3 regions of the Paenarthrobacter sp. UW852 genome follow, and region 3 is predicted to be linked to each of the others. Evidence: riboswitches for the same ligand, from Rfam matches in the RefSeq annotation. Region 3 holds a riboswitch; each other region holds the start of a gene.
The links. Region 3 has a riboswitch for cyclic di-AMP ahead of NEK97_RS13575 (hypothetical protein). Riboswitches for the same ligand answer to the same signal wherever they lie in the genome.
Positions count from the first base shown of each region.

Region 1: linked by a shared signal. The riboswitch ahead of NEK97_RS05555 (C40 family peptidase) and the one ahead of NEK97_RS13575 (hypothetical protein) in region 3 are both predicted to bind cyclic di-AMP.
Region 2: linked by a shared signal. The riboswitch ahead of NEK97_RS12050 (NlpC/P60 family protein) and the one ahead of NEK97_RS13575 (hypothetical protein) in region 3 are both predicted to bind cyclic di-AMP.

Region 1 covers NZ_JAMSGY010000002.1:518,685-528,302, reverse strand. Annotated here, with positions in the region: gene NEK97_RS05560 (M23 family metallopeptidase) at 1-825, shown strand, start outside; cyclic di-AMP (ydaO/yuaA leader) riboswitch at 963-1,131, shown strand; gene NEK97_RS05555 (C40 family peptidase) at 1,136-1,876, shown strand; gene NEK97_RS05550 (NlpC/P60 family protein) at 1,975-2,754, shown strand; gene NEK97_RS05545 (HNH endonuclease) at 2,972-3,472, shown strand; gene NEK97_RS05540 (NTP transferase domain-containing protein) at 3,515-4,417, shown strand; gene NEK97_RS05535 (molybdopterin molybdotransferase MoeA) at 4,414-5,757, shown strand; gene NEK97_RS05530 (FdhF/YdeP family oxidoreductase) at 5,810-8,116, shown strand; gene fdhD (formate dehydrogenase accessory sulfurtransferase FdhD) at 8,118-8,984, shown strand; gene NEK97_RS05520 (glycoside hydrolase family 38 C-terminal domain-containing protein) at 9,148-9,618, shown strand, end outside.
Region 2 covers NZ_JAMSGY010000006.1:87,026-96,643, forward strand. Annotated here, with positions in the region: gene NEK97_RS12045 (FAD-binding protein) at 1-88, shown strand, start outside; gene NEK97_RS12050 (NlpC/P60 family protein) at 202-987, opposite strand; cyclic di-AMP (ydaO/yuaA leader) riboswitch at 991-1,183, opposite strand; gene NEK97_RS12055 (copper resistance CopC family protein) at 1,334-1,966, opposite strand; gene NEK97_RS12060 (NCS2 family permease) at 2,080-3,522, shown strand; gene hutG (formimidoylglutamase) at 3,597-4,544, shown strand; gene NEK97_RS12070 (hypothetical protein) at 4,605-5,066, shown strand; tRNA gene NEK97_RS12075 (tRNA-Cys) at 5,141-5,214, shown strand; gene NEK97_RS12080 (hypothetical protein) at 5,407-5,628, shown strand; gene NEK97_RS12085 (hypothetical protein) at 5,735-5,983, opposite strand; gene hutH (histidine ammonia-lyase) at 6,181-7,773, opposite strand; gene NEK97_RS12095 (urocanate hydratase) at 7,778-9,505, opposite strand.
Region 3 covers NZ_JAMSGY010000007.1:94,982-104,599, reverse strand. Annotated here, with positions in the region: gene NEK97_RS13585 (glycosyltransferase family 39 protein) at 1-51, opposite strand, end outside; gene NEK97_RS13580 (glycosyltransferase) at 48-1,403, opposite strand; gene NEK97_RS13575 (hypothetical protein) at 1,535-2,389, opposite strand; cyclic di-AMP (ydaO/yuaA leader) riboswitch at 2,393-2,578, opposite strand; gene NEK97_RS13570 (HAMP domain-containing sensor histidine kinase) at 2,688-4,187, opposite strand; gene NEK97_RS13565 (response regulator transcription factor) at 4,191-4,931, opposite strand; gene NEK97_RS13560 (hypothetical protein) at 5,133-6,065, shown strand; gene NEK97_RS13555 (winged helix-turn-helix domain-containing protein) at 6,629-7,495, shown strand; gene NEK97_RS13550 (histidine phosphatase family protein) at 7,564-8,088, shown strand; gene NEK97_RS13545 (LysR family transcriptional regulator) at 8,069-8,992, opposite strand; gene NEK97_RS13540 (EamA family transporter) at 9,065-9,618, shown strand, end outside.

The DNA of each region.
Region 1 (9,618 bases), on a different contig from region 3:
TCGCAGAACGTCAGGGGTCGTCGCCGCGCCACCGGCCCCGCTGTTGAGCTGCGGCCAGCCCGCGCAACAATGGAGGTCCGGCCCCGTGACACTGAGCGCCAAGTCCGCCGCCGTAAGAGCCCATTGCGCCAGGTTGCCGATTTCGCCGCAGCCAGTGGTGTCGGCCAGAAAGCCGGAGTAGCCCTCGCTGCCACCGGCTTGGCGCTGACTGTCGGACTGCCGGCCACAAGCCCCGTGATGGCAACGTCGGAGTCGGGCCAGACCGAGTCCGCCCTCGCCGTTTCCGGCGGCAGTCAGCCAGAGGTTTCCGCGGCCGCATCGGCAAAAATCGACTTCAGCCGCGCCGCCGTCGCAACCGCAGCTGACCCCGACGGCAAGCTGAAGCAATTGCTCAGCGCCCAGTCGGTCGGCAGCATCCAGCGCGCCTCGTCCGTAGGCACGCTTGCCAGCCCCTTGGACAGCCTGGTCACGGCCTCGCCGTTCGGCTACCGGGTCAGCCCCCTCACGGGCGGCACGGGAGACTTCCACCGCGGCCAGGACTTCGTTGCCCAGTGCGGCACCGCGGTGCATGCGGCTGCCACGGGCAAGGTCACTTTCGCCGGATGGCACGAGTATGGCGGAGGCAACCGCGTGGTAGTGGACCACGGCAACGGCCTCGAGACCACCTATAACCACCTGTCGTCCTTCAACGTCAAGGTCGGGCAGACCGTCACCCGTGGCGATACCGTCGCGTTGAGCGGCACCACGGGCGCTTCCACGGGCTGCCACCTCCACTTCGAGGTCCAGGTCAACGGAGAAGTTGTAGACCCCATGGGCTGGCTCTAAGCCAGTTGATGGTCGCCTCTCGCATTTTGCGACACCCCGTGACCTGAATGTGACATTCGCGTTCAACTGTTGTACCGTACAAAGCGCATCGGCTTTTTAGGGGGCCGATGCACTTGAGTGGATTGCCTAGCTCTGCCACCACTCAAGGTCCGTTCGCATAAATCGTCTGGCAGGGGCGGGGGAACCACTTTTGGTCTTCGATAGAAGGCCTTGGGGTTAAGTCGCAAAAGCTTCCTTGAAGCAACGCGGCCGGATGACTCCCATCCGAATCCGACAGCTCACCTCGCAGGCATTGGGAGAGGCTACCTACGTGTCATCACGCACTACCCCTGCGCGCCACCGCGCTGAAACGGTTCGTACGAACCCCTTGAACACTCTTTCCAAGGCTGTTTCGTCCAACGCCGGTTCGGTTGGCCGTCAGGCCGTCGTCCTGGCAGCAGCTTCGGGCCTTGTCCTGACCGCCGGTCTTCCGGCTACGGCAGCTGATACGGACGTCTCCAAGTCGGAAGCCTCCAGTACCCAGCAGATGGTGGCAACCGCCGTCGTCACCGCAGAGCCAACCGCCACCGTGGCCTTCGAGAGCCCGGTCGTGGCCACCAAGGAAGCCCCCAAGGTTGTCCAGCGTGCATCGCAGGTCACCCAGCGCGCCGCTGGTAGCCAGGACGCCGCAGCAGCAGTCACCGCAAAGTCCTCCGAGGTTACGGACGGTGCTGCAAGCGCTGCTGCTTCGGGCCTCGCCGCCATTGCCTACACCGGTATCGGCCACCCCTACGTATGGGGCGGCACCACCCCCAACGGCTGGGACTGCTCCGGCTTCACCCAGTGGGTCTACGCGCAGGCCGGCATCAGCATTCCCCGCGTCAACGCCTGGACGGCCATGAAGCCCACCAGCAACCCCCAGCCCGGTGACCTCGTCATGCAGAACGGCGGAGCCCACGTCGGCATCTACGTCGGCAACGGCATGATGATCAGCGCACTGAACCCGAGCCAGGGCACTCTCCTGCACTCGGCAGCCTCCACGGGCACCTCTTCCTTCTTCACCCTTCGCTAGAAAACATCCGGTTCGTGGCCGGCCAGCATGCCCCCAAGTGCTGGCCGCCCATTACCCGCGTGTAACCCCACTGCACGCGGATACGAAAAGAGAAAATCATGACCAGTGCAAACAAGGTTGCACGGCATCGCGCTGAGGCCCCCAAGACCAGCTCGCTTGCCATCATCGCCAAGGCTGTCGGCGGCAACGCCGGTACTGTGGGCCGCCAGGCCGCCGTCATCGCAGCGGCTTCCGGTCTGGTCCTGACCAGCGGTGTGGCGGCCAACGCCGCCGAAACCAACGTTGACCGTGAATCCACCGCGACGTCCACCCTCGATGTCCAGGCAGTGGTCCAGTCGACCATCGCTGCGGACTCCACGGTAGCCATCTCCTACGAACGGCCCGTCGTCACCACGGTTGAAGCTCCGGCTCCCGTGGAGAAGAAGGCCCCCGCCAAGGCAGAAGCCAAGGCCACGGAGAGCGCCAACACGGCTGCTTCCACCGGCAACGCGACGCTTGCCGTCAACAGCTCGGCTACGGCTGCCAAGGCTCCGGCAGCTTCCAGCGGCCTCGGTGCAGCTATCGCCGCCGCAGCTTACGCCCAGCTCGGCGTGACCCAGGACTGCACCATGCTGGTGACCAACTCCCTGGCAGCCGTGGGCATTCACTTCCATGACTGGCCGGCCGGGTACCTCTCCTTGGGCCGTACCGTCAGTGCTGCAGAAGCCCAGCCGGGCGACCTCGCCTACTACGCCAACGGCGGTTTGGCCGGACAGGCCCACATCGCTGTCTATGTCGGCAACGGCATGGCTGTGCACGGTGGATGGAACGGATCCACCACGGCATTGTTCAGCGTAAACGTCGGCTCCGGGCCGGTTTTCATCCGCGTCAACGGCTAATATCGCACCTTTTGGAACACCCCGCAGGCTTCGGCCCGCGGGGTGTTCTGCTTTAACCACGCATGAACATTTGCCGACACTGCACGGGAAACGACAGAAAGATTCGTTGATACGGCATATAAGTGCTTACCCTTATCTTGTCGATCCACAGCCCGTACATGCAGAGGGCAGCCGGCCCTCGTGCCCCTGACGGGTGCGGCCGTGAAGAGGTACGTGCATGCGCACACTCGTTCTGAATGCTGGATATGAACCGCTGGCGGTAATAACATTCCGCCGGGCGCTGGTCCTTGTGCTGACTGGGAAAGCGAGCGTAGTGGCCGAAGGCGACGAGCCTGTCGTCGGGCCACAGGAGATTCTCGGACGACCATCCGTGATCCTCCTCAACCGCTACATCCGTCCCAAGTACAACAGGATCACCGCTGTGAGCCGCCGGGGCGTCCTTCGCCGCGACGGTCACCGCTGCGCCTACTGCGGGAAGACAGCGCACACCATAGACCACGTCCACCCCAAATCCAGGGGCGGCGCGGATTCCTGGGAAAACTTGGTTGCGGCGTGCTTGAAATGCAACAACGCCAAGAGCGACCACACGCTGGCTGAGATGGGTTGGAAACTTCGTTTCAAACCCGGCGTGCCCCAGGGAACCATGTGGCAGATCAAGGAACTCGAGAAACCTGCGCCGGACTGGGACCCGTTCCTGTTGCCGGAATCCGCTGCCTGATCGATTTCTGACGACTCCGCCCGCCCCGGGTAATCTGGGCGGATGGAGTTCAACGCCGTCGTCCTGGCGGGTGGCAGGGCCACCCGCCTCGGTGGCGTGCCCAAGCCGTCCTTAACGTACGACGGCGCCACCCTCCTTTCGCATGCCCTGCAGGCATCGGGAGGTGCAGCCGCCGTCGTCGTTGTAGGCCCTGAGGTTCCGGGCAACGACGCGGCCCTGTACGAAGGCATCCTGAGGGCGCGGGAAGAGCCGCCGTTTGCGGGCCCTGCTGCGGCGATCGCTGCCGGGCTGGCGGCGCTGAGGACCCGGGCCCTGCCGTGTCAGTGGACGCTGGTTTTGGCGTGCGACATGCCCCACGCTGCCCGCGGAGTCGATGCCCTCCGGAACGCGCTCAGGAATCATCCGGACGTGGACGGTGCCATGGCGGTGTCTGCGGACGGTCGTAAGCAGCCGCTGCTGGGTGTTTACAGCACGGCGGCCCTGGAACGGAAAGCGGCGGAAGCCGAGGGCAATTCCGGCTTAACGGACTCTTCGGTCTTCCGGCTGCTTGCTAGGCTGAACCTGCTGGATGTCGCCGTCCCCGCCGGTGCCACGGATGATGTGGATACCTGGGATGACGCCACGGCGTTGGGCATTGACTACGACTTGGAGGCCGACGTGAAGAGCCAGGAAGAGACGCTCGAGGAATGGTGCCGCACTTTGCTGCAGGCCTTCGAGCTGGAAGGCGTCGAAGTGGACGTCAATGAGGTCCTCGCTGTCGCCGGAGTAGCTGCGCATTCGGTGGTGCGTCCCGCTGCTCCCTTGACCACGTTCATCGCCGGGTACGCCGCCGGCATGGCCCGCGGGATCGGCCAGGCCAGCGACTATGCCTCCATGAAGGCGGCCTTGGACCTGGCACGCAAGGTGGCCAAGGAGTACGTGGAGACCGGGACAGACGCCGAATGACCGAGGCCCCCAGGGAGGGCCATCACGCGGCACACACGTGGCAGGAGGCCCGCAGCCGGGCATTCGAGGTTGCTGCGCCCATCCCGCCCGGTCCGGTCCCGATCAGTTCCGCCATTGGCCGCACATTGGCCTCGGATGTCCTGGCCGTGCAGGACATGCCCCACTACGCGTCGTCGGCCATGGACGGATGGGCCGTCAACGGCAGTGGTCCGTGGATCCTTAGCGAGCCCGGGCAGCGGCTCGCACCACACCAAGCGAGCCCCATTGTCACTGGTGGCCTGATTCCGCCCGGCGCCAAAGCTGTGTTGCGCAGCGAGAGCGGCGAGATTACGACGGACGACGACGGTCTGCCGATCCTTGCGCTTGGCGGCACAGCGAAACCGGGGGAGCCACGCAACGGCCAACATATCCGTAAAGCCGCCGAAGAAGCCGTGGAGGGGGAGGTCCTGCTCAAAGCGGGGACGGTACTGAACCCGGCGCACATAGCATTGGCGGCGCTGGCCGGACTGGACCATCTGAACGTTCAGGGCAAGCCTTTGGTCCGCTTCCTCCTGACAGGCTCGGAGGTAGTAGTGCAGGGGGTTCCAGGTCCGGGGCAGGTCCGGGACACGTTCGGTCCGCAGTTGGGTTCTGTCGTGGAACTTTTGGGCGGCATCGCCGGTGAGCAGCTCAGGGTTGGTGACAGCTATGAAGAGTGGCTGGCCGCCCTCCAGGATACTGAGCCGCTGCTTGGCGGACCTGACGCGGACGCCGAACCGCCGGCCGACGTCGTTATTACCACCGGGGGCACCGGGCTCTCGGGGACGGACCACTTCCGGAAGGCGGTGGCCGAGCTCGGAGGCGAGCTGCTGATTGATGGCATCGCCATGCGTCCGGGCCATCCCGCGGTGCTGGCCGAGCTTCCCGACGGCCGGTTCGTGCTGGGCCTGCCCGGGAATCCGCTCGCGGCGATGATGGCCTTGTTCACGGTGGGTGGGCCCCTGTTGGCGGCCTTGGGACACGGCAAACTTGAAGACGTCGCCGAGGTGCCCTGCGGCGCGATGATTGACGCGGACCCCGGCCGTACCCGCCTGATGCCCTTCAGGCTGATGTATGGCCTGGCGTCGCCGGCCCAGCATGCGGCTCCCGGGATGATGCGCGGCCTCGCAGCTGCGGATGGGGTCATGGTGGTCCCGCCGCACGGAGTGCAGATGGGGGAATTGGTCCCTGCGTTCGCCCTGCCTTGGGGCAAGCCGCTGCCCGCACCCAAGCCGGCAGATGACAAGCCCCACAAGGCGCCGGGCAGGCAGGCGAAGAAGGCTCCGGCCGGCCCGGTGGACTGGAGTGCCCTGGACGCTTGAGCGGTGCGTTCGCCTTGGACGGACAGTCCGGCCAAGATGCAATGATGGACTCATGAACAGGCATGCTCCCGAACAGGACATCAACGAAGATGACCTGCAGATCCACCCGCCCAAACGAGCCGCAGCAGGCGTCAAAGCCGTCACGGTGGCGCTTGAACGCGGCTATTCGCAAGCGGGGGTCACCCGTACGGTCCGCTCCATGCTGCGGGTCAACCAACACGGCGGGTTTGACTGCCCGGGATGTGCGTGGCCCGAATCGATCACCGGCCGGCGAAGCCCGGCAGAGTTTTGCGAGAACGGCGCCAAGGCAATCGCCGAGGAAAGCACCACCAGGACGGTGGGCGCGCCTTTCTGGGCCGAGCACTCCATCAAGGACCTCGAAGGCAAGACCGAGTACTGGCTGGGGAGCCAGGGCCGGATTTCCGAGCCTGTGGTCATCAGGCCCGGTGACACCCACTATTCGCCCATCAGCTGGACGGACGCTTTCGCTCTCATCGGGGAGCACATCAACGCCACCACGCCGGACAAATGCGTGTTCTACACCTCCGGCCGCACGGCCAACGAGACCGCCTTCATGTACCAGTTGTTCGCTCGAAGCCTCGGCACCAACAACCTCCCGGACTGTTCGAACATGTGCCATGAATCCTCCGGCAGCGCACTGAACCCCACCATCGGAATCGGAAAGGGCACGGTGTCCCTGGAGGACATCCACCATGCGGAGCTGGTGCTGGTGGTCGGCCAGAACCCCGGAACCAACCATCCCCGGATGCTCTCAGCACTGCGGGACTGCAAGAACAACGGTGGAAAAGTCGTTGCCGTGAACCCGCTTCCCGAGGCGGGCCTGTTGAACTTCAAGGACCCGCAGTCCCTTAACGGAGTGATCGGTGGCGGCACCACCATCGCCGATGAGTTCCTGCAGATCAAGGTCGGCGGAGACCTCGCCTTGTTCCAGGCCCTCGGCCACCTGCTCCTGGAGGAGGAGAAGCTCAACCCGGGGACCGTCGTCGACCATTCCTTTATTTCGCAGCAGACCGACGGCTTCGCCGCCTACGCGGAGGCCCGGTCTACGGTGGACTGGGATGAAACAGAGCGCGCCACCGGCCTGGGCCGTGCGGAGATCACCAAGGTGGCGAAAATGATGACTGCCTCCAAGGCCACAATCATTTGCTGGGCGCTGGGATTGACCCAGCAGCCCCACTCGGTGGATACCTTGCGCGAAATCATCAACCTCCTGCTGCTCCAAGGGAACTTCGGCAAGCGGGGAGCGGGAGCCTGCCCGGTCCGCGGCCACTCCAACGTGCAAGGTGACCGCACCATGGGTATTTGGGAGAAGCCCAAGGAGTCGTTCCTGGCGGCATTGGACAAGGAGTTCGGCTTCCGGATGCCGCGCGACCATGGCTACGACTCCGTGGAAACCCAGCACGCCCTCGAGAAGGGTGAGGTGGATGTCTTCGTGTCCATGGGCGGCAACTTCGCCGCGGCGGGTTCGGACACGGCAGCACTGGAAGAAGGCCTGAAACGTGCCGGGCTGACGGTCCACATTTCCACCAAGCCCAACCGGGCCCATGTGGTCCATGGCAAGACATCCCTGATCCTGCCCACGCTGGGCCGGACAGACACCGATGACAAACACCCCAAGGGCAAGCAGTTCCTTTCCGTGGAGGACTCCATGTCGGTCATCCACAAAACGCAGGGACGGCTGGAACCGGTCTCCGAACACCTGCTCAGCGAACCGGTGATCGTAGCCCGTATGGCGCAGGCGACCCTTGGCGGTGACCACGGCGTGGACTGGCGGGCCATGGCTGAGGACTACGACGTGATCCGCGACCATATCTCCCGTGTCATCCCCGGATTCGAAGACTTCAACGCCCGGGTCCGTACCAAGAATGGTTTCGTGTTGCCCAACCCGCCCCGTGATACCCGTACCTTTGCCACGGACATCGGGAAGGGTCGCTTCAGCGTGCGCCCATTGGAGTACCTCGAAGCCCCCGCAGGCCACCTGATCCTGCAGACGGTGCGAAGCCACGATCAGTACAACACCACCTTCTATGGGCTGGATGACCGTTACCGTGGAGTCTCGGAGGGCCGCCGCGTGATTCTCGTCCACTCCGCTGACCTGGAGGAACTTGGCTTCCAGGACCGTGATTTGGTGGACGTCATCTCGACGTTCGCCGGCTCGGAGAGGCGGGCCAACAAGTTCCGGCTGGTGGATTACCCCACAGCGAAGGGCTGCGCTGCCGCCTACTTCCCGGAAGCCAATGCACTGGTACATCGCGAGTTGGTGGCCAGGGAGTCCAACACGCCCGGTTACAAGGCCATGACGGTGCGCTTCGTCCGGCATGAAAGCGAGGTGGCTTAGCGTGGGACGCGTAACCCAGCGCCGCAAGGTGCATAAGTTCGTCCTGGACGGCTCTCCCCAGGCACTGGAGCACCCAGTCCGGTTCAAGGAGGATGTCCTTGCCGTGGAGGAGCCCCTGGAGATCAGGCTTGGCGACATGTCGTTCTCGGTGACCATGCGTACGCCGGGAGACGACTTCGACCTCGTCGCGGGATTCCTGGTGTCCGAGGGCATCATCTGGGAGCCTTCGCAGTTGATCTCCGAGCGGTTCTGCTCGGGGGAGGACGAGAACGGCGTGCAGACCTTCAACGTTGTGGACGCCCAGTTGCGCCCCGACGTGGAACGCCCGGACACCGGACGCAATGTGTACACCTCAAGCTCGTGCGGCATCTGTGGCACGGACTCCATCGAGGCGGTCCGCAAATCCTCGCACCACACGCCGTACGAGGACGACGTCACCGTCCCCGTGAGTGTCCTTGCGGCCCTCCCGGACCGTCTCCGCGAGGCACAGGCGGTTTTCGATAAGACAGGCGGCGTCCATGCCGCCGGGCTGTTCAGGATTCACGACGACGGCACTTCCGAGCTGCTCTGCCTCCGGGAGGATGTGGGGCGCCACAACGCGGTGGACAAGGTGGTGGGCTGGGCTTTGCGCGCCGGAATGCTCCCGTTGCGGGGGACGGTGCTGCAGGTTTCCGGCAGGGCGTCTTTCGAGCTCGTCCAGAAAGCTGCAATGGCGGGCATACCCGTTCTTGCCGCAGTCAGTGCTCCGTCCAGCCTTGCCGTGGAGCTGGCCGTGGAATCGGGCATCACACTGGCGGGATTCAGCCGGGGTTCCAGCCTCAATGTGTACGCTGGTCGGGACAGGATCACGGGAGAACAGGGCTCATAGGGACACCCCGGTGGTGGCCGCGTCACTTGGCTATTGGGCTGGAACAACGTAGATTTTATCCATCGAATGGAACCGCGGGTATCAGGAACAGGCGTTGAAAAACAGCCTGTGGGGAACCTGCCATCACGCCTTGTCCTTAACCCGACGCCCAAAGGGGAATTAATTGCACGACGACCGCCGGATCACCGAACAGCGTCTCGATCGATTTGTTCGGGAACGCATTCTTCCGGCCATTTATTGCAGGGCCTTACCGCTGGAGCTCAGCAGTTGGGATGCTCCCGGTGAGCCGGTGCCAGCCGCTGAGGCCATGCGCCAGCTCTTCACCCCACAGGAGCCGGGCGCTGCATGGGGCAAGGCCTGGAGCACCAAATGGTTGCGCCTGCAGGGCGAGGTGCCCCAGGACTGGGGCATGGCGGATTCCACTGGGGTGGAGATCATCGTGGACCTTGGGTTTAACAGCGACGTCCCCGGTTTCCAGTGCGAAGGTACCGCCTGGCGTGCGGACGGCAGCATCATCAAGGCGATCTCGCCCAGGAACTACCACGTACCCCTGAAACTTCTTGGCGGCGGACACTCCGTGGACTTCTACGTGGAGGCCGCGGCCAACCCTGACGTTGCACAAGGCTGGTCCTTC
Region 2 (9,618 bases), on a different contig from region 3:
GGCCAAAGCTGTGGGGCAGGCAATTTCCGCCAGGGTGGCCCTACCGGCAGGCAACGGCATGGCCGGAAGCGGCGTAGCCATCGCCTAGGACGGCCGCTTCACCGCCACTGGAACTTTTGCGCACATTTCTTAACGCCAAAGGCCGGCACCCTCGAAGAATGAATCTTCGAAGATGCCGGCCTTTGAACTGAAGCGTGAGGCTTATGCGCCTGCGCGTACGTACGTGATGGGACCAGTTGCGGTCAACCAGCTGATCGGGTGGATACCCGTCTGGTTGCCGTTGATGCCACCGCTGATGGCCTGGCCGTTGCCGATGTAGATTGCAACGTGGCCGGACTGGACGATCATGTCGCCGGGCTGGGGGCTGCTGACGACCTTGCCGTAGTTCATGAACTGCATGGGCGCGAGGTCACCAACGGGGATACCTGCGGAGCCGAGGGCCCGCTCCACCATGGCGGTGCAGTCCTGCATGATGCCGATCTGGGCGTAAGCCGAGGCGACCATGGCGGCGTTGACTCCACCGACGGCCGGTGCAGCGGCTGCAGGAGCAGCGGCGGCCGGAGCGGCTGCAACTGACGCGGCAGCCTTTGCTACAGGAGCGGCTGGTGCAGTTGCTGCCACTGCTGCTTTCTTGGCAACAGGTGCCTCGACGACGGGAGCCGGCTTCTCGATGACCGGAGCTGCTACGGAAGCAACAGCAGGGCGCTCGAAGTTGACGGTAGCCGTAGCTGCGGCGGTTACAACCTTGGTGGGAGCCTCGGAAACGGTCTCGGCGACCGTGGCGGGGCTGGAGTCACGCTGAACCGGGGTCTCGGCTGCGTGGGCAGCGATGGAGCCGGTCAGGACAAGGCCCGAAGCCGCTGCGATAACAGCTGCTTGGCGGCCAGCGCCGGAAGCGTTGCTGGCGACTGCCTTGGAGATGGAGATGAACGGATTAGGACGTACGCTGTCCGCCTTACGACGGCCGCGAAGAATGCTTGAAGACATGAAAAAGCCTCTCCCGATGCCTGCGAGGTTAGCTGTCGGATTCGGATGGGAGTCACCCGGCCACTATCCCCCGCTGTTCAGCGGAAGCATCGTGACTTCACCCCAAGGCACGCTCGAAAGCGACCTAAATTGGGTTCCCCGTCTCTGCCGTAAGGTTTGTCTGCGAACGGATTCCGGACTGCGGCAGAGCTAGGCAATCAGGCCGGAAGTGCCCGCTACGTGGAACAGGCACAGCTACTACGGTACGCGATGATCTCGCCGAAGTCACATTTAAGTAACGAGAACCGGGATTTTGGCGTGTCGCAGTGACCAATCCGAGATATTCGCAGCTACGTAGAAAAGCCTGTTATTCCGCGGAATCTCCCGCATTTGAGTCGCTGGAGGCGGCGAGTTTCTTCCGGGCGGTAACGGCGAGATAGATCACAAGGCCCACAGCAACCACGGCCAGTCCCACGATGCTCCACGGGAAAGGTTGGGACGCGTCAGCGGCCGGGGTGCTGGTGGCAGTACCGGGCGCTGCAGTTCCTGCCGTCGGAACCGTATTTGAAGGTGCCGACGACGAAGGCGAGGCACCCGCGGCGCCGCTCGTCGCCGTCGTGCTTCCAGCAGCGGCCTTGAACGTGAAGGTGCCCTCGATGGGGTGCGAGTCGGAGCTGACGACCCTCCAGACCACGGTGTATTCGCCGGCCGGCGCGCCTTCTCGGATCTTCTGGACCGCCTGGTTGTCGATGATTTCGACGGGCCCATCCGCCCAGTTTTCGCCACCCGCAGTGACTGTAACGCCCGATCCGATGGCCAGCGGCCTGTTGTTGAACGTGATGGAGACCGACGCCGGGACAGCTGCCACGCTGGATCCGTTGGCCGGCGCTGTGGATTCGGCGACGTCGTGCGCGGAGGCCGGGCCCGCGGAAAACAGCAAAGCGGATGCGAAGGCCAGGGCGGCAACGACGGCGGCCAGAAGCGGGCGGATGGTGCGCATGGGGCGGTTTCTCCTAGTGTTGGCTTCCTTACAGACTAGGCGAATCGTCAGGAGGCCCATATCCGACGGCATAGGATTTGAGGGCACACTCCCCTCGATCCCCGGAGTCCTTCATGCTTAAACAAGGTTCTGCCATCGACCGCTACTTCAAAATTTCCGAGCGTGGCTCCACATACTCCCGGGAAATCCGAGGCGGCTTCGCAACCTTCTTCGCCATGAGCTACATCGTGGTCCTTAACCCGTTGATCCTTTCCGGGCAGGATTCCAGCGGAGCGTCGCTGGGATTCACCGCCGTCGCGGCCACCACGGCATTCGTCGCGGGCATCCTGACCATCCTCATGGGCGCCTGGGCCAAGCACCCGTTCGCCGTTGCCACGGGCTTGGGCGTTAACGCGTTCGTAGCTGTGACCGTCGCCTCGCACCCGGGCCTGACCTGGCCGGACATGATGGGCCTGGTGGTCCTCTCGGGCCTGACCATGCTGATCCTCGTTCTCACCGGTTTCCGTACCGCCGTATTCAAGGCCGTACCGGAAGCGCTCAAGACCGCGATCGTGGTGGGCATCGGCCTCTTCATCGCACTGATCGGCCTGGTCAATGCAGGGTTCGTCCGCCGCATCCCTGACGCCGCCGGCACAACCGTTCCGCTGGGATTGGGCGTCGACGGGAAACTGCTCGGCTGGCCCACCCTGGTGTTTGCCCTCGGCCTGATCCTGACCATCGCACTGGTGGTCCGCAAGGTCCGTGGCGCCATCCTGATCGGCATCGTGGCATCGACGGCTTTGGCCGCCATCCTTGAGTTCACGCTCCACATCGGCCCGAGCAACGACGGCACGAACATCAACCCGCGCGGCTGGTCCCTTGTTGCCCCGACCCTGACCAAGTGGGGTGCCCCGGACCTGTCACTTATAGGTAAGGCCAACCCGTTCGGCGCCTTTGAACACCTCGGCTTTATTGCCGCAGCGCTCCTGGCATTCGTGATCCTTTTGAGCATCTTCTTCGACGCGATGGGCACCATGGTCGGCCTGGCCAACGAAGCAGGGACCGTTGACAAGGATGGCAACATCCCCAACGTTGACCGGGTCCTGCAGGTGGATGCCCTCGGCGCGATCGTCGGCGGCGGCGCATCTGTTTCCTCCAACCAGATCTTCGTTGAGTCCGGCGCAGGCATCGGCGAAGGCGCACGCACCGGTCTCGCCTCGATCGTCACCGGCGTGCTGTTCCTGGTGGCCATGTTCTTCACACCACTGATCAACCTCGTCCCCTTTGAAGCAGTGGCACCCGCACTGGTTGTTGTGGGCTTCATGATGGTTTCCCAGGTGGGCAAGATCGACTGGCAGGACTGGGGCGTGGGCATCCCCGCCTTCCTGACCATCGCCCTCATGCCGTTCACGTACTCCATCGCAAACGGCCTGGGTGCGGGGTTCATCTCCTTCGTCCTGATCCGCACGTTCCAGGGCCGCGCCCGCGAAGTACACCCGCTCATGTGGGCCGTCGCCGCTGCGTTCCTGCTGTTCTTCGGAATCGGAACAGTGGAGGAACTGCTGGGCGTCAAATAGCCCAGTCCGCAATCCCAGACACACCCCACCTGTTTTTGCTGGTTTCGGCATCGGAGGTGGGGTGTGCTTTAACCATGGAAACAAGCGTCCCCACAGTAGATGTCAGCCCCACCCCGTGGACCGGCCGGTTCGACGGCACCGGCGCTGAGCATCGCCGGTGGTGGCAGGCCATTGCCCCGCACACGCCCGAAGCCTCCGCAGCAGCCACGCGTCCCGCCGTCGTGCTTGGTTTTTGCAGCGACGCCGGGGTGCTTCGCAACAAGGGCCGCACAGGTGCGGCAGCGGCCCCTGCCGCGATCCGTTCGGCGCTTGGCCCCCTTGCCTTCCATCTGGGCCGGGACGTGTTCGACGCCGGTGACGTAGTTGTGGAGGACGACTCATTGGAAGCGGGCCAAAAGCGCGCCGGCCGCGCTATTTCGGTACTGCTCGACGCCGGGAACCTCACCGTGGTGCTGGGCGGCGGACATGAGACCGCGTTCGCCAGCTACCTGGGCGTTGCCGGTTCTGAGGTGCTCCAAGGCAAGCGGCTGGGCGTCCTGAACCTGGATGCCCACTTTGACCTGCGAGATGACCCCACGCCGAGCTCGGGCACCCCGTTCCTGCAGATGGCCCGCGCGGAAGCTGCCGTGGGACGCGAACTGCAGTACGCCGTCGTCGGAATTTCCGAACCAAACAACACGCGGACGCTCTTCGACACGGCGGACCGGCTCGGCGTGAAGTACCTTCTCGATGAACAATGCTCGGCGGAAGCCGCGGAGATCTTTGTTGCCGATTTCCTGGCCGGCGTGGACGCCCTCTACCTGACGATCGATCTTGACGTGATGCCTGCTTCAGTAGCCCCCGGGGTAAGCGCACCCGCCGCGTATGGGGTGCCCTTGCCGGTGATCAGTGCGATCTGTCGCCAGGTTGCGGCCAGCGGTAAGTTGCTCCATCTTGACGTCGCAGAGCTGAATCCGGAGTTCGACATCGATTCCCGGACCGCCAAAGTCGCAGCCCGGTTGGTGAACACCCTCCTCGCATAGGTTCGCGGGCCCTTTCCCGTTCGCACTCCGCCGTTTAGCCTGTGAGGAGGAAGGACGGCGATGAGCGCAATTCCTGTGCAGGACAAGTGGGCCTGGGTCTCCGGGCTACTCGCTGTTGGGTTGGGGCTGGCCGCCCACATGGCCGCTGGCGGAAGCGCCCCGGCCATCCCCGTCGTCTTGGGCTTCGCCGCGCTGTGTTGCCTGGCTGCGCAACTCCTGGCCCGCTGGGTCCATGGGCCTTTGCTGTTGCTGCTGGCATCCGGTGTGGCGCAGCAACTGTTGCACTTGGGGTTCGTCGCGTTCGGAGGCTACTTCCCCGGCACCGGGCTGGTGCAGCACCTTCATGGCACGGGCCAGGGGCTCGGCGATGTGCCCGCGGCGGGTGCCTCCGACGGCGGCTCGCCGCACATCATGCTCTACACCCATATGGCTGCCGCGATTCTTACCCTCGTAGTGACCGCCGGAGTAACCAGGCTTCTCAATCGCGCGTCACTGCGGGCAACCGAGGGCAACACCGCGTAGTCCCGCGTAGTCCCGCGACAGGCAGGGCAACGAACGTTGGAAACCGCGTATCCGGGCACCTAGTGTCGTTGGAGCGTGGTGTACCCAAGAGGCCAGGGAGCTGCCTGCAAAGCAGCGCACGCGGGTTCGAATCCCGCCACCACGTCCAATCGCCCTCCCGGATCATCCAGCGAGGCGGCACGTAATGCGGGTGTTTCGTCCAAACATTGGCATAAAGTGCCACCTCGGCGCGCCTGAGACCCAGGTCACGGAAGTGGGAGTCATCTTACAGATATATGCCTTCCTCCGACTATGATTGATGGGTCGCCCTCGCATGCGGCAATTAATAGGAGGCCCCCCAATGACCCCTGCAATGATTGCAGAACGCGAAATCCGCCTGTCCTTTTCCAAGGCAGACGAGATCCACGACGGACTCGACCGCGCCGTGGATGCACTGATCGAAAACGCAGCAGCAGACGCTAACTGCGGCATTCTGGTGACCCGGCACGAGCCAGGCACCTACACCGTGGCTCTGGACGAATCCGTTCCCTTCGGTCAGACCCGCGAAGTACTCGCTGCCTGATTGTCGTCCCTGACGGCACCCACGGCAGCGAACAAAAAACCGGGGCCCGTTGCCTCTCCGCATCTACTACCCGCGGAAAGGGAACGAGCCCCGGTTTTTGTTTAAGCTACGCCCGGCGGAGAGTCACGCCGTCGGACTTCATGAACAGTTCCTTGCCCTCTTCGGTGACACCAGGTCCCGAATGTTCAAGCCACACGACGTTCCCGCTGCTGGAAATCTCCTCGATCCGGCCGGTTGCGATGACGTGGGCGTACTTGACCACTTCCACCGACTCGCCGACTTTCAGCATCCTCCAGTCCGAAACCGTAGCCGAGTGGGTGCTTCGCCTGGACAGGACTGCTCCGCGTGCCTTCATTGAACTTCTACCCCTTTGTGGATGTTCTTTGTTGTGTATTGAGTTGTGAACGGTTGACCGTCAAGCCCACGGCAACGCTGGCGTGGACGTGACGTACACCATAAGTTCTACTACATTTGCCGCGCCCCGGTGGTTGCGTTGCGGACAAACACCGGGGCATGACAAATCTGCTCACGAAATGAGCGTTTTATTCGACGTCAGGCCAAAATCCCGACGGCGGATTCGGCGGCCGCACGAACGGCGCCGGAGCCAACCAAACGGTCAGCCGCCTCCAGTTCCGGTGACAGGAACCGGTCGGTTCCCGGCCCCTGGACCACTTCACGAAGCACCTCAAGCACGGCCGCGCCGGCCGGGCCAGGGGTGAGTTCGCCGTCGGACATTTGCGTCCGCATGTCGATGGCGCGGGCGCTGGTGACGAGCTCGACGGCGAGTACCCGACGCAGGTTCTCAACAGCCTTCCGCAGCTTCCGGGCAGCGTGCCAGCCCATGGACACGTGGTCTTCCTGCATGGCGGAGCTCGGGATGGAGTCCACCGACGCCGGAACGGCCAGCCGCTTGTTGTCCGAGACAAGCCCGGCCTGCGTGTACTGGGCGATCATCAGGCCGGAGTCAACGCCCGGGTCTCCGGCGAGGAAGGCCGGCAGTCCGTGGGAGCGGGCCGGATCCAGCATGCGGTCCGTGCGGCGCTCAGCGATGGAGCTGAGGTCGGCAATTGCGATGGCCAGGAAGTCCAGGACATACGCCACGGGGGCGCCGTGGAAGTTGCCGTTGGAGGTGACCCGGCCATCGGGAAGGACCACAGGGTTGTCGATGGCTGCGGCGAGTTCGCGGGAGGCGACCAGCGCGGCGTGGTCCACGGTGTCGCGGACAGCACCTGCGACCTGCGGTGCGCAACGCAGTGAGTAAGCGTCCTGCACCTTGGTGTCGTTGATCCGGTGGGACGCCACGATCGGCGAGTTGGACAGCACACGGAGCATGTTGTCCGCGCTGGCAGCCTGGCCGGGGTGCGGGCGCAGCGCTGCGTGAAGCTCGGGAAGGAACACCTGGTCGGTGCCGAGGAGGGCCTCGACGCTGAGCGCTGCGGTGACGTCCGCCGTCGCAAGCAACATGCGGATGTCGGCGATGGCCATCAGCAGCATCCCCAGCATGCCTTCGGTGCCGTTGACCAGCGCCAGGCCTTCCTTCTCGGCCAGCGTGACCGGCTCAATGCCGTGCTGCGCGAGCAGCTCAGCAACGGGCGCCTTGCCGGCGGTGCCGTACAGTTCGCCGTCGGGTCCGGTCGCTTCGCCTTCGCCCATGAGGACCAGCGCACAGTGCGACAACGGGGCGAGGTCGCCGGAACAGCCGAGTGAACCGAACTCGCGGACCAGCGGGGTGATGCCCGCGTTGAGGACGTCCACCATGGTCTGCAGGACCACCGGACGGACACCCGTGCGGCCGGAGGCCAGGGTCTTGGCGCGGAGGAACATGATGCCGCGCACCACTTCGCGCTCCACAGCCGGGCCCATTCCTGCAGCGTGGCTGCGGATCAGCGACTTTTGCAGCTGCGTGCGGAGATCGTTGGGGATGTGGCGGTTGGCCAGCGCGCCGAAGCCCGTGGAAATGCCGTAGGCCGGGACGTCGCTCGTGGCGAGGCTGTCGATGTGCGCACGGACCTTGGCGACGTTGTCCAGGGCTTCCTGGGAGATGGCCACCTTGGCGTCGTGGCGTGCGACGGCGACGACGTCTTCCGGGGTCACGCCGGAAGAGCCGAGGGTGACAGTCAGTTGTTCGTTGGAGGTTATGGTCATGTTCTTACTTCTCGTTCATGGGGATACGGACGCCTCGTTCGTTGGCGACCTCGACGGCGCGGTCGTAGCCGGCGTCGACGTGGCGGATGACGCCCATGCCGGGGTCGTTGGTCAGGAGTCGTTCGAGCTTCTGCGCGGCGAGGTCCGTGCCGTCGGCGACGGAGACCTGCCCGGCGTGGAGGGAGCGGCCGATGCCGACGCCGCCACCGTGGTGGATCGAGACCCACGTGGCACCGGAGGAGGTGTTGAGCATGGCGTTGAGCAGCGGCCAGTCAGCAATCGCGTCGGACCCGTCAGCCATGGATTCGGTCTCCCGGTACGGGGATGCGACCGAGCCGGAGTCCAGGTGGTCGCGGCCGATCACGATCGGGGCTTTGACCTTGCCTTCTTTCACGAGCTGGTTGAACAGCAGGCCGGCCTTGGCGCGTTCGCCGTACCCGAGCCAGCAAATACGCGCCGGCAACCCCTCAAACTCCACCCGGTCCGCAGCAGCGTCAAGCCACTTGTGCAGGTGCGTGTTCTCCGGGAAGAGCTCCTTGATGGCCTTGTCCGTGACGGCAATATCTTCCGGATCTCCGGACAGGGCAACCCAGCGGAACGGGCCAAGGCCCTCGCAGAACAACGGACGGATATACGCCGGAACAAAGCCCGGGAACTCGAACGCACGGTCGTAGCCGCCCTTGCGGGCCTCGTCACGGATGGAGTTGCCGTAATCGAAAACCTCTGCACCGGCGTCCTGGAACTCCACCATCGCCTGGACCTGACGGGCCATGGAGGCCTGTGCCTTCTTGGTGAACCCTTCCGGGTCGGATTCCGCTTCGGTGTGCCACTCATCGACGGTGATGCCCTCGGGAAGGTAGGACAACGGATCGTGCGCGGATGTCTGGTCCGTGACCACGTCAATGGTCAGCTCTCCCGCCTTGTGGCGGCGAAGCAGTTCAGGGAACACCTCGGCGGCGTTGCCCACATACCCCACGGACCAGCCACGGCGCTCTTCCTTGGCCTTGTTGACCTTGGCAATCGCGGTGTCCAGGTCGGTTTCAACCTCGTCGAGGTAGCGCTTGCCGGCGCGGCGACGGAGGCGGGTTTCGTCGACGTCGACAATCAGGCAGGCCCCGTCGTTCAGGGTGACAGCCAGCGGCTGGGCTCCGCCCATGCCACCGCAACCGCCGGTCAACGTCAGGGTGCCAGCCAAGGGACCTTCGGTGGAACCTTCAGCGGCGGGGGCCGGGTGGCGGCCCTCTGAAGCGAGCTTGTTTCCGACGGCGGCAAACGTCTCGTACGTGCCCTGAAGGATGCCCTGGGTACCGATGTAGATCCAGGAACCGGCCGTCATCTGGCCGTACATCATCAAGCCCTCGGCCTCGAGCCGGCGGAACTCGGGCCACGTTGCCCAGTCCCCCACCAGGTTGGAGTTGGCCAGAAGTACGCGCGGCGCCCACTCGTGGGTGCGGAAAACGCCCACCGGCTTGCCGGACTGGACCAGGAGGGTCTCGTCTTTCTCCATGGTTTCCAGGGTCCGAGTGATCGCATCGAATGCGGCCCAGGAGCGGACAGCGCGGCCCGTGCCGCCATAGACCACCAGGTCATCCGGACGCTCGGCAACCTCGGGGTCCAGGTTATTCATCAGCATGCGCAACGGCGCTTCGGTCTGCCACGACTTGGCAGTAAGTTCAGTACCTCGCGCGGCCTTGACCGGACGGGCACCAGTGGTGAAATCGGCGGGTGCCATGGTGACTCCTTCGTCTGTGGGGAAGTATGGACTGGAAAGATCTTCTGCTTCTACTAAAGCCCCTCAATCGCGCCGCCGGAACGACTTTGGGAAGGCTGCTGTCCGGTATTTCA
Region 3 (9,618 bases):
GGACTTCACAGGTTCGTCAACGGCATGACTTGGCTGAAGGGCGGTGATCATTTCGCTGGCACCTCTGTGGTCTTGTCGGAACCCTCGGTTTGAGGGGCCGGTGTGGCGGGTCGGCGGAACACCCACAGGCGGAACAACAGGAAGCGGGCCACGGTCGCGGCGAGGTTCGCGCCAACTACCGTTGCCACCTCAAGCCAGCGGTCCGGCGTCGTGGTTCCGTGCACCAGGGCCAGCGCGCCCGAGGTGAGTGCCAGGCCGATGCAGAAAACAATCAAGCCTTCAAAGTGGTGGCGGGCGTGGCTGCCGCCCTGGATGCCGAACGTGAAGCGCCGGTTGGCGGCTGTGTTGGCGACGGCCGTCACGATCAGGGCCAGGAAGTTGGCGAGCTGCGGGTCCATGAATCCCCGGCACAGCAGGAAGATCAGCAGGTAGGCCACTGTGGACGCCGCGCCGATCGCCGCAAAGCGCACCAGTTGCCCGAACAGGCTGGCTCGTGGGGTCGATTCCGATGTTCGCGACGACGCCGGCAATGGGCCGCGGGCCAAGGCCGCGCGCAGCTCGGGGACAGGGATGCGCCCGGTGACGAGGTCGCGCGTCAGGCGCGCCATTCCGCGGAGGTCGGCCAGGGCGGTTCGTACGACGTCGACACTTGAGTTCGGATCGTCCGTCCAGTCGACGGGGACTTCATGGACGCGGAGACCGCAGCGCTCGGCCAGGACCAGGAGTTCGGTGTCGAAGAACCAGGCGTTGTCCAGGGTGTGGGGGAGGATCCTGTGGGCGACGTCTGCCCGGATGGCCTTGAAACCGCATTGGGCATCCGAGAACCGGGCGCCCATGAGCGTATGCAGGAGGACGTTGTAGCTGCGGGAGACGAACTCGCGCTTGGGCCCGCGGACAACACGGGAGTTGCGGGAGAGCCGGGTCCCGATGGCGAGGTCCGAGTGGCCGGAGATCAGGGGAGCCAGCAGGGGTGCCAGGGCGGCAAGATCAGTGGAGAGGTCCACGTCCATGTAGGCGAGCACCGGGGACGGGGAGGCGAGCCAGACCTGACGGAGGGCGTTGCCCCGGCCCTTCTCCTCGAAGCGCATGACGCCGATTTCGGGGAGTTCACGGGCCAGGCGCTCGGCGATCTTCAATGTGTTGTCCGTGCTCGCATTGTCCGCGACCGTGATGCGGAACGTATGCGGGAACGTCTCCACCAAATGCCCGTGCAAGCGGCGCAGGCATTCCTCGAGGTCGGTCTCTTCGTTGTGGACGGGAATGGTGACGTCCAGGACAGGGACCGTGGTCCGCGTGTCCACGGGAAAGCGCCGCGGCTGCCGGTAAGGCAAGGCAGGAGCGGCGAAGGTCCCCGCATGGGCGGGGTTCGGCAGCGCACTGGTGGCGGGATCTATGAGCGTCATGCATTCACAGTGGGGCCGCCGATTGTGAGTGCTTTAGGCGGAAGCTGTGACGCGACTGTGTAAGTCTCCCGTCCCGGGAACGCGAAAAGCCGCCCCCGGAGCGGGAGCGGCTTTTCGGGAAAGCTCTTGGCTTAGTACCAGTTGTTGGCCAAGTGGAAGGCCAGGGCAGCCGACGGGGATCCGTAGCGTTCCTTGATGTAGTTCAGGCCCCACTTGATCTGGGTCTGGTAGTTGGTCTGCCAGTCCGCACCGGCAGAAGCCATCTTGCCGGCCGGAAGCGACTGGACAATACCGTACGCACCGCTGGAAGCGTTGGTGGCAGTGGTCCGCCATCCTGATTCCTTCTCCCACAGCGTGTTCAGGGCGGTCATTTCGCCCGCGCCCCAGCCGTAGCTGCCAAGGATGCTGGCGGCGTAGGCCTTTGCAGCGGCGGGATCGTCCACTGCCTTCGGGGCGGCAGCAGCGGCTGCAGCCTGGGCAGCGGCGGCGGCAGCAGCGTCGGCGGCCTGCTTGGCGGCAGCGTCAGCAGCGGCCTTGTCGGCAGCAGCCTTCTCGGCAGCGGCTTGATCGGCAGCTGCCTTGTCGGCGGCAGCCTGCGCGGCAGCGGCCTGATCAGCGGCGAGCTTATCGGCTGCGGCCTTGTCGGCGGCAGCCTTGTCTGCAGCAGCCCGGTCGGCCGCACCCTTGGCAGCTGCGGCGTCCATCGAAGCGGAAACTTCAGCGGACTTGTTGGTGCTGACCTGTGCAGCGGCCTGGGTGCCGGCTACACGGCTTGCCTCGGGGAGGTTCAAGGCCGCGTTGGCGGCGGTACCCAGCGATGCAACGCCCAGTGCAGCGGCGATGACGCCCGCTACAACAGGCATGCGCTTGCCGGACTTGCCCTCACGGGCGGCCTTTTTCAGGACGGTCTGCGACTTGGTCAACTGGGTGTCGTTCTTGTCGCGGTGACGCGCGGAAGGGCGCGTCTGATCGTTAAATTCAGACATTTGTGATTACCTCTCAGCGCCTGCGGAGTTAGCTGTCGGGTTCGGATGAGGTCATCCGGCCGCGCATCACGCTGCGGCTTCACCCCAAGGGCCGGCAAAATGCCTGGGCCCGGAGACTCTGGGTCCCCCGTCTCTGCCTCGGTGAAAGATCGGACTCCGGGAAGTGGCAGAGCTCGGCGCATCCCGGATGTGGGCCGGTTAGGGGCAACCCACCCTTTCGACGGTACAGGAGGTTTCCGCAGAAGTCACATTTAGGTAACAGAGATCACGAAGTCGGTGAGTCGTCTTGCCGGATTCTTTACAGGCGTTCGGTAGTGGCGGTAGGCAGCCGCAGGGCGAACTCGGTGCGCCCCGGCCTGGACGTCACTTCGACGCTTCCGCCGTGCGCTTGAACGATGGATTCCACTATCGACAAGCCCAACCCCGAGGTCCCTTCCGAGCCCGATCTCGCCGCGTCGGCACGGGCAAAACGGGAGAAGATGCGGCTCTGGAATTCCTGCGGTATGCCAGGACCGTTGTCGGTCACGGTCACCACTGCGCTGCCATCCGCGGAGAGCATGACTCCAGTGACCACCGTTGTTCCCGGGTCGGTGTGTTTGCGGGCATTCGAGAGCAGGTTCGCCAGCACCTGGTGCAATTGCGTGGCATCGCCGCGTACGGTGACGGGCTCCCCGGGGAGCTGCAGTTGCCAGATGTGGTCCGGCGCCATGACTTTTTCGTCACTCACGGTCTCGACCACCAACTGGGTCAGGTCCACGTCCGTGACCTTCAACGGCTGGCCCTCGTCCAACCTCGCCAGCAACAGCAGGTCCTCCACCAGCGTAGTCATGCGTTCGGACTGGCTTTGCACCCGGGCCAAGGACTTCCTGCCGTCGTCCGTAAAGGTCTCGGTCATCCGAAGCAGCTCGGTGTAGCCACGGATGGCGGTCAGCGGCGTCCGGAGCTCGTGCGAGGCATCGGCAACGAACTGCCTCACTTTGGTCTCGCTCTCCTGACGGGCCTCCAACGCGCTGGAGACGTTGTTCAGCATCTGGTTCAGGGCGTGGCCCACGCTCCCCACTTCGGTCCCGGGATGGGAGGCCGACGGCGGGACACGCACGGCAAGTGCCACTTCACCGGCGTCGAGAGGCAGCCGTGAAACCTTGGTGGCGACATCGGAAAGCTGCTCCAGGGGCCGCATGGTGCGACGGATGATCACCGTCCCCACGAGGCCGATCACCACCAGGCCGCCCAGTGACACCAGAACCATGGTCCAGACCAGCGAAGCCTCTGCGGTCTGCTTGTCCGCGAGCGGCAGGCCAGTGACGATCACGTCGCCGTAATTGGTCTTCACGGCCATAAGCCGGTAATCGCCGTTGGACAGCGAACGGTCAACCGGGCCGTCACCTGTCGGCAGCGCGAGCAGGACCTGCTCATCGTCGGCGGACAAGGAGACGCGATTGCCCCGCGCGTCGATCAACCCGGAGCTGCGCACCGTTGAGCCGTCGATACGGGCGCTCAGCGTGCCGGCCGCCTGGCCGCGGGCCTCCAGCGGGTCCGGGCGTCCTGTCGGGGAGTTTGGAAAGCTCGACGGCGGTCTGCCGAATAGGTCCGCGCGGAGCGAGGCCTGCTCCAGCTGCCTGTCGAGCTGCTTGTTGAAGACCATGTCCATCGAGGCGTAGCTGACCACCCCGACTGCGCCGCAAATGGCCACCAGCAAAGCCATCGCCACCAGGACCAGGCGAGTGCGCAAATGCCAGGTGGAGGGATTGAGCCAATTGCGCTGCTGGCTTCTGGCAACCCCGGAGAGTGCGCTCAAGACTTAGTCCGCAGGTTTGATGACATAGCCGGCTCCGCGAACGGTATGGATCATTGGCGGGTGTTTCGCTTCGATCTTCTTGCGGAGATAGGAAATGTACAGCTCCACGATGTTGGCTTGGCCGCCGAAGTCGTAGTCCCACACCCGGTCAAGGATTTGTGCTTTGCTTACCACCCGTTTCGGGTTCTCCATGAGATAGCGCAGGAGTTCGAACTGGGTTGCCGTCAGGGCAATGTCCTCCCCGGCGCGGGTGACCTCCCGGGTGTCCACGTTCAGGATCAGATCACCCACAACGAGCTCAGCGGTGTCCATCGCAGCGACACCTGAGCGCTGGACCAGCCGGTGCAGGCGAAGCAGCACTTCTTCCATGCTGAAGGGTTTGGTGACGTAGTCGTCTCCTCCGGCCGCGAGGCCCACGATGCGATCCTGCACGGCATCCTTTGCTGTCAGGAACAGGGCAGGAACCTCCGGGGCGAAGGCCCGTATCCGGTTAAGGACTTCCACGCCGTCAAAACCGGGGAGCATCACGTCAAGCACCAGGACGTCGGGGCGGAATTCCTTGGCGAGCTTTACGGCTTGGGGTCCATCAGCGGCCACGCCCACCGACCAGCCGGCCATGCGAAGGCCCATGCTCATGAGCTCGGCAAGGCTTGGCTCGTCATCTACCACCAGGGCGCGGATGGGTGAGCCATCGGGGTGGGTGAGCTGGGGGAGGTTGTTGGTCATGGAGTGCGGGGATGCCATGTGACAACTCTCCATTCTGCTGGTTTGCCCGGGCTGAGCCGCTCCTGTGAGGACCCTGTGAAGTCAACACTAGCGAGGTGGGAGCTCCGGGGCACGGCAATCCACAGGTCACAGGATCAACTACTCCTCAACACAGCTTCCGCACAGCCGGCGGACTGACGCTGGGGCGTAATCGGACAACAACAGACAAGAAAGAGCATCATGAGCGAGCAGAAATTCCCCGAGAACCAGCAATTCCCCCAAGACCCAGCGCCGCGGCTACCCCAGCAGGCGACCCCCGCAGGCCGGGAGCCCGGAGGCCAGGAGCCTGAAGCCGTCCGGACGCCGCCCGCACAACCCATCGACCGCAACCCCGGGTCGTCCTGGGCGTGGGGCGAGGCCCCGCCTGCTCAGCCCCCAAGCAGCCAACCCGGCAGCAACGGTTCCGGCTGGGGCTTGCCGCTCGTGGACAACGATAAGGCGAACGACGGGGCGAACGACAAGGAGGGAGTGCGGAACCGGTGGACCGTCAAGAGGACGCTGATAGTGGCTGGTGTTGCCGTGGCGGTAGCGGCAGGTACGGCCGTCGGTTTCTACTCCCTGGGCAATGCAGGCTCTGCGGATGCTGCCAACGTTTCCCCGGGCCAGGCCGGCGGCATGGGCGGGCAACAGGGTCAGGCAGTACCGGGACAGGGGCTGGGTCGGGGCGGAACAGGGCAAAACGGACCAAGCCAGGATGGAACCGGCCAAGGAATGCCAGGCCCGATGGGCGGGTTGGCGCCCGATGGATTCGGAGGGGGCCTGAATGCCGCCATCCATTCGGAGTACGTCATCCTCCGCGACAACGAGTACGTGTCCATGGCCGATCAGGTGGGAGTTGTCAGCGAGGTTTCTTCCAACTCGCTGACCGTCAAGAGCACTGACGGGTTTACGCGGACCTACGTCCTCGGCGCGGACACTGCCGTTGCCCAAGGAACCCGGCAGCGTGGCGGCACCTCGAACAGCCTGACCATAGCTGACATCACGTCAGGTGCGACGGTCCGGGTCACGGCTACCAAGAGCGGGGATGCATACAACGCGTCGTCGGTAAGGCTGACCGCCGCGACGTCTTCCACGGGGCAGGGCTCCACGTCCGGATCAGGGACGACGTCCTGAGAAAACGGCGCTTGCCGCGCCCGTTTTCACCGCTTCCAACAGACTGAAAGCAAAAAAATTCGAGATCGGAACTGGCGCCGATTGGACAACAACTGTTTCAGATCGTGAGATTCCGCGTGGACTTGGTTGATGGAAAGCGGAGGCCACATTCTGCCTCATCCTCCGAAGATAATTCAGTAAATGGCCGTTACTTCCTGCCCGTACCGAATGAAATGCCGTTCATTTCCGGGCCATTATGAATTGTGATTTGCGGCACAATAGACCCGGACGTCTCAAAATGTGGACGGTTCGGCGCTTTGTTACTTGCGTGTTGCCATTGTTACGTTGCACACTTCCAATGTGAACAAGAACTCAACAGCACCTGCAGCCGCAGCAACCTGGCCCAGCACACCCGCTGGCCACGATGACCGCTGTTGTCGAATGCAAGCCTAACTTTCCACCCCAAGAAGTTTCAGGCATTCGCCCCCTAGCCCAGCGTTGGGCGCCCCTCCCCAAACTCATTGCGGGGACAACCAGCATTCGAAGCCGCGATGACGGCTATTCACTTTTGAGGTAAGCACTCCATGTCAGTTGCATCTGGATACGTCCACATCTCCGTCCGTAACGCCAACAAGGCCGCGTCAAACGCAGGACTCCGCCCTGGGTTCGGCAACCGTCCCGGCTACTCTGCGGCCCCGCAAGGCGCCGGCCAGCAGGCTCCGGGCTACGTCCCGCAGGGTTACAACCCCAACTCCTACGGCCAGTTGCGCGCCGTGCCCGCCGCAGAGCCGGCACCCATGACCGCTCCCACGCCGGTCATTGCCCAGTCCGACCGGCTGCGCCCCGTTGCCAACGACAACGTAGCCCGCGGCTTCGTGCTCTACATGGGTATTGACGAAGAAACCGCAGCCGCCGCAGGAACGTCCATCGCCAAGCTTGCCCAGGAAATCCGCGCCTACGCGCAGTCTTTGGTGACCGGCGCGGAGAGCTACGCTGCCGTGGCAGTGGCCCCCGCCGGCGCGCCCGGGTCCGCCCTCGACGTCGTGCGTTCCACCTTCGGTGACCCCACGGTTGCCTCAAGGCAGCGCACCGAAGCTGCCCGTCCGGCGCCGCAGCAGGAGTCCCGCCCGTCCGGCGTGCTGATCGACCTCGCCCGGCGTGAAGTTCACCTGGACGGCGAATCGCTGAACCTGACGTTCAAGGAATTCGAGCTCCTCAACTACCTCGTTGAGAACGGCACCCGGACCGTGGGGCGCGATGAACTGCTCGAAGGCCTGTGGCGTAACGCCGAGGAAGTGCCCAACGAGCGCACCATCGACGTTCACATCCGCCGGCTGCGCTCCAAGCTGGGCCGCCTCGCCAACACCGTCCGCACGGTCCGCGGCCAGGGCTACCGCTTCTACGAGCACCCCGAAGTCATTGTCTGGGCCGCTCCTGAATACTCGATCTGATCTGCGGTTTCAGCCGAAAGCGCCCGTCCCCTTGGGGCGGGCGCTTTTGCTTTCGATAGGGTTGTTGCATGAGCGACCATCACCTAAAGCGCCTTGTGATCATGCGGCATGCCAAGGCGGACTGGCCGGTGGGCGTGCCCGATCATGAGCGTCCCTTGGAGGAACGCGGCCACCGGGAAGCCCCGTTGGCCGGACAGTGGTTGCTCAAGCACGGGGTGGTTCCGGATTTCATCCTGTGCTCGTCCGCGCTCAGGACGCGCCAGACGTGCACCTGGGTGTGCAACGAGTTGGGGGAGAAGGCTCCCACTCCGAAGCTGGAGGACGGCCTGTATGCTGCCTCAGCGAACCGCATGCTGACGGTGATCAATCACGTTCCGGACACCGTAACCACGCTGATGGTCATTTCGCATATGCCCGGAGTGCAGGACCTCGCCATGCACTTGGCGTCCCGCGATTCCGATCACGATGCCTACATGGACGCCGCCACTCGCTACCCAACCAGTGCGTTGACGGTGTTGGAGACGGAAAAACCGTGGGCGGAGCTGGATGGCCAGGATGCCCGGCTGACGCACTTTAAGGTGCCCCGCCACTAGGAAGCTGTTCCGCCGCGACTTCGCGCAGCATGCGTACGGCCAGGCGGATGTTGGGGCTGGCCGTCATGGTCTTGCGGTACACCACTCCAACGGAGCGCTGCTGGGTGGGGTTCATCACCGGAATGGCGACCACGCCGGATGGGAGCGGAGGCCTGCCGAGCCGCGGAACAAGTGCCACGGACACCCCCTGCTCCACCATGGCGATGTGCGTGGAAAAGTCGGGGTCGTACACGCGGATGTCAGGCACCCGCCCCAGTCCTGCGAAAATCTGCAGGAGCGCCTCGTTGCAGATTGCGCCCGCCGGGGTGCTGATCCAGGTCTCGTCCAGCAGGTCTTCACGCTCGACGGCGGCCCTCGCCGCGAGTGCGTGGGTGCTGTTGACGAGCACATCGGCCTGGTCCACGCACAGGTCCTCGTGTACCAGGTTCTCGGGGATGACCAAAGGCACCGAGTTCCAGTTGTGGACCACTGCGAGCTCAGCTTCTCCGGAGGCCACCCTTTGCACGGCTTCGCGGGGATCCTCTGCCAGCACAGTGATGTCCAGGGTGGGGTGGGATGCGGCGAGTCGCCCGAGCATGGGTCCCACCAGTCCGCGGCAGGCGGTCGAGAATGCCGCCATCCTCAGCAGCCCCGTGGGTTTGGCAGGGTCGGCGAGCAGGTTAGCTTGCAGTTCCTCGAGCTCGCCCATGATGCGACGACCATAGCCTGCCAGCGCCAGCCCCCGCTCCGTCAGCAGCACGCCGCGGCCATTGCGCTCCAGTACAGCAACGCCTGTCTGTTTTTCCAGTTTCTTGATCTGCTGCGAGACTGCCGAGGGGCTATAGCCCATCACGTCGGAGGCGGCCACCACCGAACCGTGCTGTTCCACGGCGACCAGCGCCCTTAAGGCCGAGATGTCGATCATGAAGCAAATCTACGTGGTTCCATGCGGAAATCAATGCTGGTGCTTCAAGGATGCGGGGTCCAGAGTGGACTTGTGAACCTTCGCCACTCTGCTCTCGCCGTCCTGGTAGCCGTCCTCTGGGGCATCAACTTCGTCGCTATCGACCTCGGCCTGCACGCGAACGGCCGGGATGTGCCGCCGTTGCTCTTCGTCGCCATCCGCTTCCTCCTGGTCGTGTTCCCCTTCATCTTGTTCATCCGCAAACCCGACGTCGGCTGGAAGGCGATTGTCGGCGTCGGACTCTTCATGAGTGCCGGCCAGTTCGGGCTCCTCTATCTCGGCATGGCACTGGGGATGCCGGCTGGCCTGGCGTCCCTGGTCCTCCAGGCGCAGGTTTTGTTCACCATTTTGCTGGCTTCCAGGTTCCTCGGTGAGAGGCCCAGCCGCCGCCAACTGGCCGGGGTAGTGCTTGGCATCGCAGGCTTGGCGGTGGTGGCCTTGGGGCGCAGCGCAGTAGCCCCGGTGCTCCCGCTGATGATCGTGCTCGCAGCGGCGTTGTCATGGGCGGTGGGCAACGTGGTGGCGCGGCACTCGAAGGCCAAGTCCGGGCTTGGCCTGGTGGTGTGGTCCGGTGCGGTGGTGCCCGT